Regions from separate parts of the Paenibacillus sp. GYB006 genome, predicted to be linked through region 1. Evidence: a T-box and tRNA genes for the amino acid it is inferred to sense, from the RefSeq annotation. Region 1 holds a T-box; the other regions hold tRNA genes.
What was found. The T-box of region 1 lies ahead of leuS (leucine--tRNA ligase). A T-box ahead of a tRNA ligase gene usually reads a tRNA of that ligase, here a tRNA-Leu.
Positions count from the first base shown of each region.

Region 2: it encodes a tRNA-Leu, which carries the amino acid that the T-box ahead of leuS (leucine--tRNA ligase) is inferred to sense. The anticodon was not compared.
Region 3: it encodes a tRNA-Leu, which carries the amino acid that the T-box ahead of leuS (leucine--tRNA ligase) is inferred to sense. The anticodon was not compared.

Region 1 covers NZ_JARBDA010000005.1:177,755-180,031, forward strand. The annotation lists gene leuS (leucine--tRNA ligase) at 1-1,449, opposite strand, end outside; T-box leader at 1,568-1,805, opposite strand; gene PV403_RS14225 (M3 family oligoendopeptidase) at 1,937-2,277, opposite strand, start outside.
Region 2 covers NZ_JARBDA010000001.1:705,326-707,602, reverse strand. The annotation lists gene PV403_RS03415 (AraC family transcriptional regulator) at 1-711, shown strand, start outside; tRNA gene PV403_RS03410 (tRNA-Leu) at 768-851, opposite strand; gene PV403_RS03405 (5-methyltetrahydropteroyltriglutamate--homocysteine S-methyltransferase) at 996-2,138, opposite strand; gene PV403_RS03400 (LysR family transcriptional regulator) at 2,242-2,277, opposite strand, start outside.
Region 3 covers NZ_JARBDA010000001.1:175,448-177,724, reverse strand. The annotation lists gene PV403_RS00840 (glutathione peroxidase) at 358-840, shown strand; tRNA gene PV403_RS00835 (tRNA-Leu) at 902-984, opposite strand; gene PV403_RS00830 (urease accessory protein UreF) at 1,327-2,046, shown strand; gene PV403_RS00825 (hypothetical protein) at 2,273-2,277, shown strand, end outside.

The sequences.
Region 1 (2,277 bases):
GATTGTGTTTACCCAGTCCGTTGCATTTGCAAGCGGGGATTCGCCCGTACCGGACGGTTTGATCTCATCCATCTCTGGAAGCACAAGCGGAAGTTCACTTTCAGGTACAGTTTTCATCGTACCGTCTTCCAGATGCAGAATTGGAATAGGTTCACCCCAATAACGCTGACGGCTGAAGAGCCAGTCACGAAGTCTATACGTTACTTTTCCTTCGCCTTTTCCATTCTCCTCAAGCCATGCGATTGCTTTGGCAATAGCTTCTTCATTCTCAAGACCATCCAGCATACCGGAATTTACGTGTGGGCCATCACCCGTGTAGGCTTCTTTTTCCACATCTCCGCCCGATACCACTTCAATGATTTCAAGACCAAATTGTTTTGCAAATTCCCAGTCACGAGAATCATGTGCAGGCACTGCCATAATCGCACCTGTTCCGTAACCAGCAAGGACATAATCCGCAATCCATACCGGCACTTTTGCACCGCTGATTGGATTGATCGCATACGCGCCAGTAAATACACCTGTTTTTTCTTTCGCAAGATCCGTACGCTCAAGGTCACTCTTACGTGCCGCTTGATCTTGATATGCTTTCACCGCAGCCTGTTGCTCCGGTTTCGTGATCTTCTCCACCAGTTCGTGTTCAGGAGCAAGAACTGCATAAGTTGCACCGAACAGCGTGTCTGGGCGTGTCGTAAATACTTTCAGCTGTTCTTCATGTCCTTCGAGCTCAAACGTCACTTCCGCACCTTTGGAGCGTCCGATCCAGTTACGCTGCATATCTTTAATGCTCTCTGCCCAGTCCAGTTCATCCAGATCATCAAGAAGACGGTCTGCGTATTCAGTAATTTTCAGTACCCATTGACGCATTGGTTTACGTACGACAGGGAAGCCTCCACGTTCACTTTTCCCATCAATTACTTCTTCGTTTGCAAGAACCGTTCCAAGCTCTTCACACCAGTTCACCGGAACTTCAGATACATAAGCAAGACCACGTTTGTACAGCTGGATAAAGATCCACTGTGTCCACTTGTAGTAGTCAGGATCTGTCGTGCTGATCTCACGATCCCAGTCATATGAAAATCCAAGTGATTTAATCTGACGGCGGAAGTTATTTACATTCTTCACCGTTATATCACGCGGATGTTCTCCTGTATCAATCGCATGCTGTTCTGCCGGAAGTCCAAAAGCATCCCAACCCATCGGATGAAGAACATTATATCCGCGCATTCTTTTGTAGCGAGATACGATATCAGTCGCTGTATATCCTTCTGGATGTCCTACATGGAGACCTGCTCCTGAAGGATAAGGGAACATATCAAGGGCATAAAACTTCGGTTTATCTGCCTCTTCCCCTGTTTTAAATGTTTTGTTAGCATCCCAATATTGTTGCCATTTCGGCTCAATGGATTGCGGTTGATAGCCGTGCTTCGGCTGTTCTTTCTGACTCAATGTCCATCCTCCTCGTCATATGAAACGTTAGAACCGGATCACGCCTTGAGCATGTCATACCATGCCAAAACGTATCACGGACCAACAAAAAAACCTCCGCATCCCATAGCGTGTCATCGCTAGGGACGAGAGGTTAGATTCCCGTGGTACCACCCTAGTTAGCGGACATACGTGCTTCGCTGTCCACTCCCTTAAGCACCCTGTAACGGTGGTGAACCGATGAGGCTTACCCTATAAATATAGCCTGACCTCATATCTCCAAGGCGAGTTCATACAACCATGGCAACCAGCTTGCACCACCCGCTGGCTCTCTGTTATGCATAGGTTCTATTACTATTCCTCTTCATCGAAAACATTTTAAGTTTAATCGCAATCATTATACAAGACTGTAACAGATAAAGTCAAATAACGCTGTAAACTCCTGTCATACCTTTTGTTTTTAAGAAGAAAATAGCCAGTAGAAAGAGATCCTGCTGATCCTCTCAATTTATAGGGCTTTGTCATCTATAGAATTAAGATATTCTTCAATACTCGTAATTACAGAAGTTACACACCCGTCTTTAAACGGAGAAATAAGACCTGCCTCTTCCACCAGTTTGGTAAAGGATAAACTTCCTCCTAATTTGCACAAGTGCAAATAATTCGTCCAAGCTGCTTGATAATCCTCTCTGGACTGCTTCCAGAACTGGAATGCACAGATTTGAGCCAGTGTGTAATCGATATAATAGAATGGAGATTGGTAAATGTGAGCTTGTTTTTGCCAGAAACCACCTTGATCGAAATAGAGGTTGCTCTCGTAATTACGATGCGGCAGATATTTACGCTCAA
Region 2 (2,277 bases), on a different contig from region 1:
GAGTGTAATGGAGTATCCTACCCTTGCAAAAAAGGGGATACTTTTTTTATCTTCCCGGGTATTTTATTTCGTTATCAGGCCGACTCCTCTGACCCTTGGCACTATACTTGGGTGGCAATACAAGGGGTTACCGTATCCTCCTATTTAAGAAAAATAGGTGTAACGAAAGAGCGACCTGTTCTGCATACCACAGATGTGTCTACTGCTCATGAGTTATTCAGACGAATCCGTCTTTCTTTTCGGCAATCTGCTTATTCGGAGATGGAAAATTTAGAGGCGTCTGGCTGGATGCGACTGCTTCTTCATCATTTTGGTCTAGCTAATGCTGACTCGATCCAGTCCCCTGAGCGAGATCTCCCCACTATGATTGACCGCCAGGTTGAGCATGCCATACGCTGGATTTCCCTCCAATATCCTCAGCAGATCAGTATTCAGCATATTGCTTCAACACTTGGGTACCATAGAGCGCATTTATCTAAGGCTTTCAGAGCAAAGACGGGATACTCGCCTAAACAATATTTGATGAACGTCAGGCTAAAGAAAGCTCAAGAATTGCTATTAGGAAATCTGACCATTGACCAAGTATCCTCATCTGTTGGTTTTAATGATGCTTTATATTTCTCCAAGCAGTTCCGCAAAGAATTTGGTATGTCACCGACTGACTACCGGAATGCAGCAACAAGAACGCACGAAAAGAAAAATGGACAATAAAAAAGGCTCGTCACTATAGCTGCAAGAGCAAAGTGACGAACCTTTCTTAAGTAAGATGCGGCCGAGAGGACTCGAACCTCCACGGGGGTGAACCCACACGGACCTGAACCGTGCGCGTCTGCCAATTCCGCCACGGCCGCATAATCTATCATATTCCTGTATTATAATGGTAATTTTTGAGATTAGCAAGTATAAGTGAGAATCAAAAAAATCCCTCTGAAATGCTAATGGCTTTCTAAGAAAGCTCATTTCCGAGTAGCATCAGAGGGATGATTACATGTGGCTTATTGCCAGATTTGCTCTGCGATTTCTTTAATAAAAGCAAGTTTGTTCCATTGTTGTTCTTCTGTCAAAATATTTCCTTCTTCTGTCGAAGCAAATCCGCACTGAGGACTAAGGCAAATCCGGTTAATATCAACATACTCCGTTGCTTCTTCAATACGTTTGAAAATTTCTTCCTTGCTCTCCAGCTCCCCAATCTTAGATGAGAATAGACCAAGTACCACCTGTTGATCTTCTTTCAAGAAACGAAGAGGTTTGAAATCTCCCGCACGGTCCGTGTCGAACTCAAGATAGTAACCTGAAATGTTATCAATTCCAAGCAAAGTTTCAGCGATCGGTTCATATCCGCCTGAAGATGCCCATGTGGAATGATAATTACCACGGCATACATGTGTTGTAACGATAAGATCAGATGGCAAAGAGGAAACCGCCAGCTCATTAAGCCTTGCATACAGCTTAGCCGTGTCAGCAACGTTCACGCCTGCTTGCTGTTTTGCTTCCAGATAGTTTTTATCACACAGCATTCCCCATGTGCAGTCATCAAGCTGAATACTGCGGCAACCTGCTTCATAAAAGGCAAGAATGGCATCATGATAAGCTTTAGCAATGTCTTTTACAAGTTCTTCTTCACTGCTGTAGAACTTATCTATAGCAGCTTTATTCTCTGGACGATAAAGCTCAGAGAGGAACTGTGCCGGTGCAGGAATCGTTTGACGAGCTACCACATCATCGCCTGCTGCTTCTTTCAAAAATTGATAATGTGCAACAAATGGATGAGAAGAAGAAAATCCGATTTTACCCACAAGGCGTGCTGTTTCTCCTCTTGTGGTTTCCCCTTGGAATGGGTAGCCTTTGACATCACTTGCTTTCTCTACTCCATCGAGTCCCCACATAAAATCGAGATGCCACCAAGAACGACGGAATTCTCCGTCGGTAACAGCCTTTAGGCCCACTTCTTTTTGCTTTTCAACGAGACGAATAATCTCCTGATCTTCCACTTTTGTTAATTCTGCCTCAGAAATTTCCCCTGCCTGAAATTTAGCTCTGGCTTGTTTTAACGCTTCTGGGCGTAAGAAGCTTCCAACCACATCATAACGATAGGGAGTAACACTCCTCACTGTACCTGCTTTAGTAATTTGGCTCATATCATCGATCTCCTTTAATTGGTAATCCATAAGTTCATAATTGAAAGATACCATGATCGATCAGTTATAGTATAACTCCTATAAACTATAGCTGGTTATAACTTTAGACTATATCAAATTTTTGCGTTGCTTCCTGCAA
Region 3 (2,277 bases), on a different contig from region 1:
TCTATTGTTTTATAAAATGTAACTCGTCTTTCTTTGTGCTCAAGATTTACGATATGAATCATACACCCGAAGCAGAACGGTGTAAAGGTATTCTAGAGCTCACTTCAGTCAATATTACGCCATATCCCCCTAAATTCACCCAAAAAACGAAACAATAAGGCTTCCATATCCTCTAATCTCTTTGTATCTCAGTATTACATATATTTTGTTTAAACCTTAAGAAGACAAGATATATACTTGCCTCACATTGTTCAACCCCCTTTATTAATTGTTTAAAATTTAATTGTAGAAAATATTGTAAACCCCTTATCTATTCTCTTATAATAAGAAGAAAAAGACGAGGCGGTGGGTCAATCTATGTCCATTTATGATTTCAATGTTAATACCCTGAAAGGGCAGGAACTTCATATGTCAGCTTATAAAGGTAAGGTTATGCTTATCGTTAATACCGCCAGCAAATGCGGATTATCACCGCAGTTCAAAGGATTACAAGAACTCTATGATAAATTTAATCAGCAGTCTTTTGAAGTACTCGGTTTTCCAAGTAATCAATTCGCGAGTCAAGAACCAGGGACAAGTGATGATATCGCTGAATTTTGCCAGATGAATTACGGTGTCAGTTTCCCTATGTTTGAGAAAGTAAATGTGAACGGAGAAGATGCTCATCCCCTCTTCAAATATCTAACGACCACGGCACCTGGTATTCTAGGATCGAAAGCGATCAAATGGAACTTCACTAAATTTCTTGTGGATCAAGAAGGACACATTGTAAAAAGATACAGTCCGCAGACGACCCCGGACAAAATTGAAGCTGATATCACAAAGCTCTTATCACGTTAAGGGATAAGAGCACAAAAAAAAGAGACCTTGAAGTTATAACTTCAGGTCTCTTTCTGTCTGATGCGGTCGAGAGGACTCGAACCTCCACGGGTATACACCCACTACCCCCTCAAGGTAGCGTGTCTGCCATTCCACCACGACCGCGTATCTTGTTCATCAGCAACGTTTTCGTGCCAACAAAATATATTATACACATAAACCTATATCATGTAAAGACAAAAACCAAAAAAAATTTAATTTCCTTTTTTTTACATGACAAAAACATAAAACAAGGAATCAAACACTCATTTTACGTTAAGTTGACGTTAATTTACATAACGTATAATTATAAATATAGAGATTTATGTTGACTTTACCAGTTTTTATATGTAAGAATAGGTATCAAATAGAACGGAAATTTCACAAACATAACATTGATATAACATAATAATCAATCTCCGCTTTTTATAAATTCCATCATCACCATAATTCAGGGAGGCGAACGGAATGAACCGAGGAAATAAGCTGCTCGATTATGTAAAATTGCTTGATTCCTCACTTCAGGTAGGAGGGTTTTCTCACTCTTTCGGACTTAAGTCAAAGATTGAGAGAGGAATGGTCTGTACTACGCAGGATCTGGATACGTTTATGCGTCACGAACTTTACCCTAATCTCATCAGAATCGAAGGTCTGGCCATCAAAGGAACATACAGCGCTGCTGCTAAGCAAGATTACCGGAGAATAGCACTTATCGATAAGACGCTTCATGTTCAACACTCTCCTGCAGAACAGCGGAATTCACCAAGAGCATCGGGAAAACGACTTATCAAGTTAGCCAAAGCATTGCATCCATGGATGGACTTTTCTCCACTTGAAACAGCCGCCGAACAGTACGGCACTGTCATCTCTTTGCCTGTCGTACATGCTTGGATTAATTACGAGATTGGCGTCCCCCTCTTAAACGCCGTATCTAGCTATCTCCACGCTGCCAAGAACGTGTGCTTCCTTCACGCAAGACAACTCCTTTCTTTGAAACCAAACGAACTTGAACAACTATATAGAACATTAGGAGAACATTTAGATCAGGAATGGAACAAAATAGATCTGTCTGACACCTCTGTATTTCACCCCTCCCGTTTCACCATCCAACCCTTTCTTCCTAACTTTCCTTTTCCTGAAGAAGGCACTAAGGCATCCAGAACTCCATCAAAACTCTCCTCGTATTAAACACCCTCTTCCTCCCCTTAAAACACGCCGATTATCCATTTCGGCGTGTTTTTCATCATCTATCGACGATATTGTCGGAAAAGAAAGACGTATGTAAGTTATTCATCATTGTTAGATGACGTAACAACGTATATAATATAACTATACTTTTATAGAAATACAAAGAAGACAAATCCTTCTTTATTCATTTTTTAAGAACGAAATATTTAATAGGGAGAGACGGCCATTGTC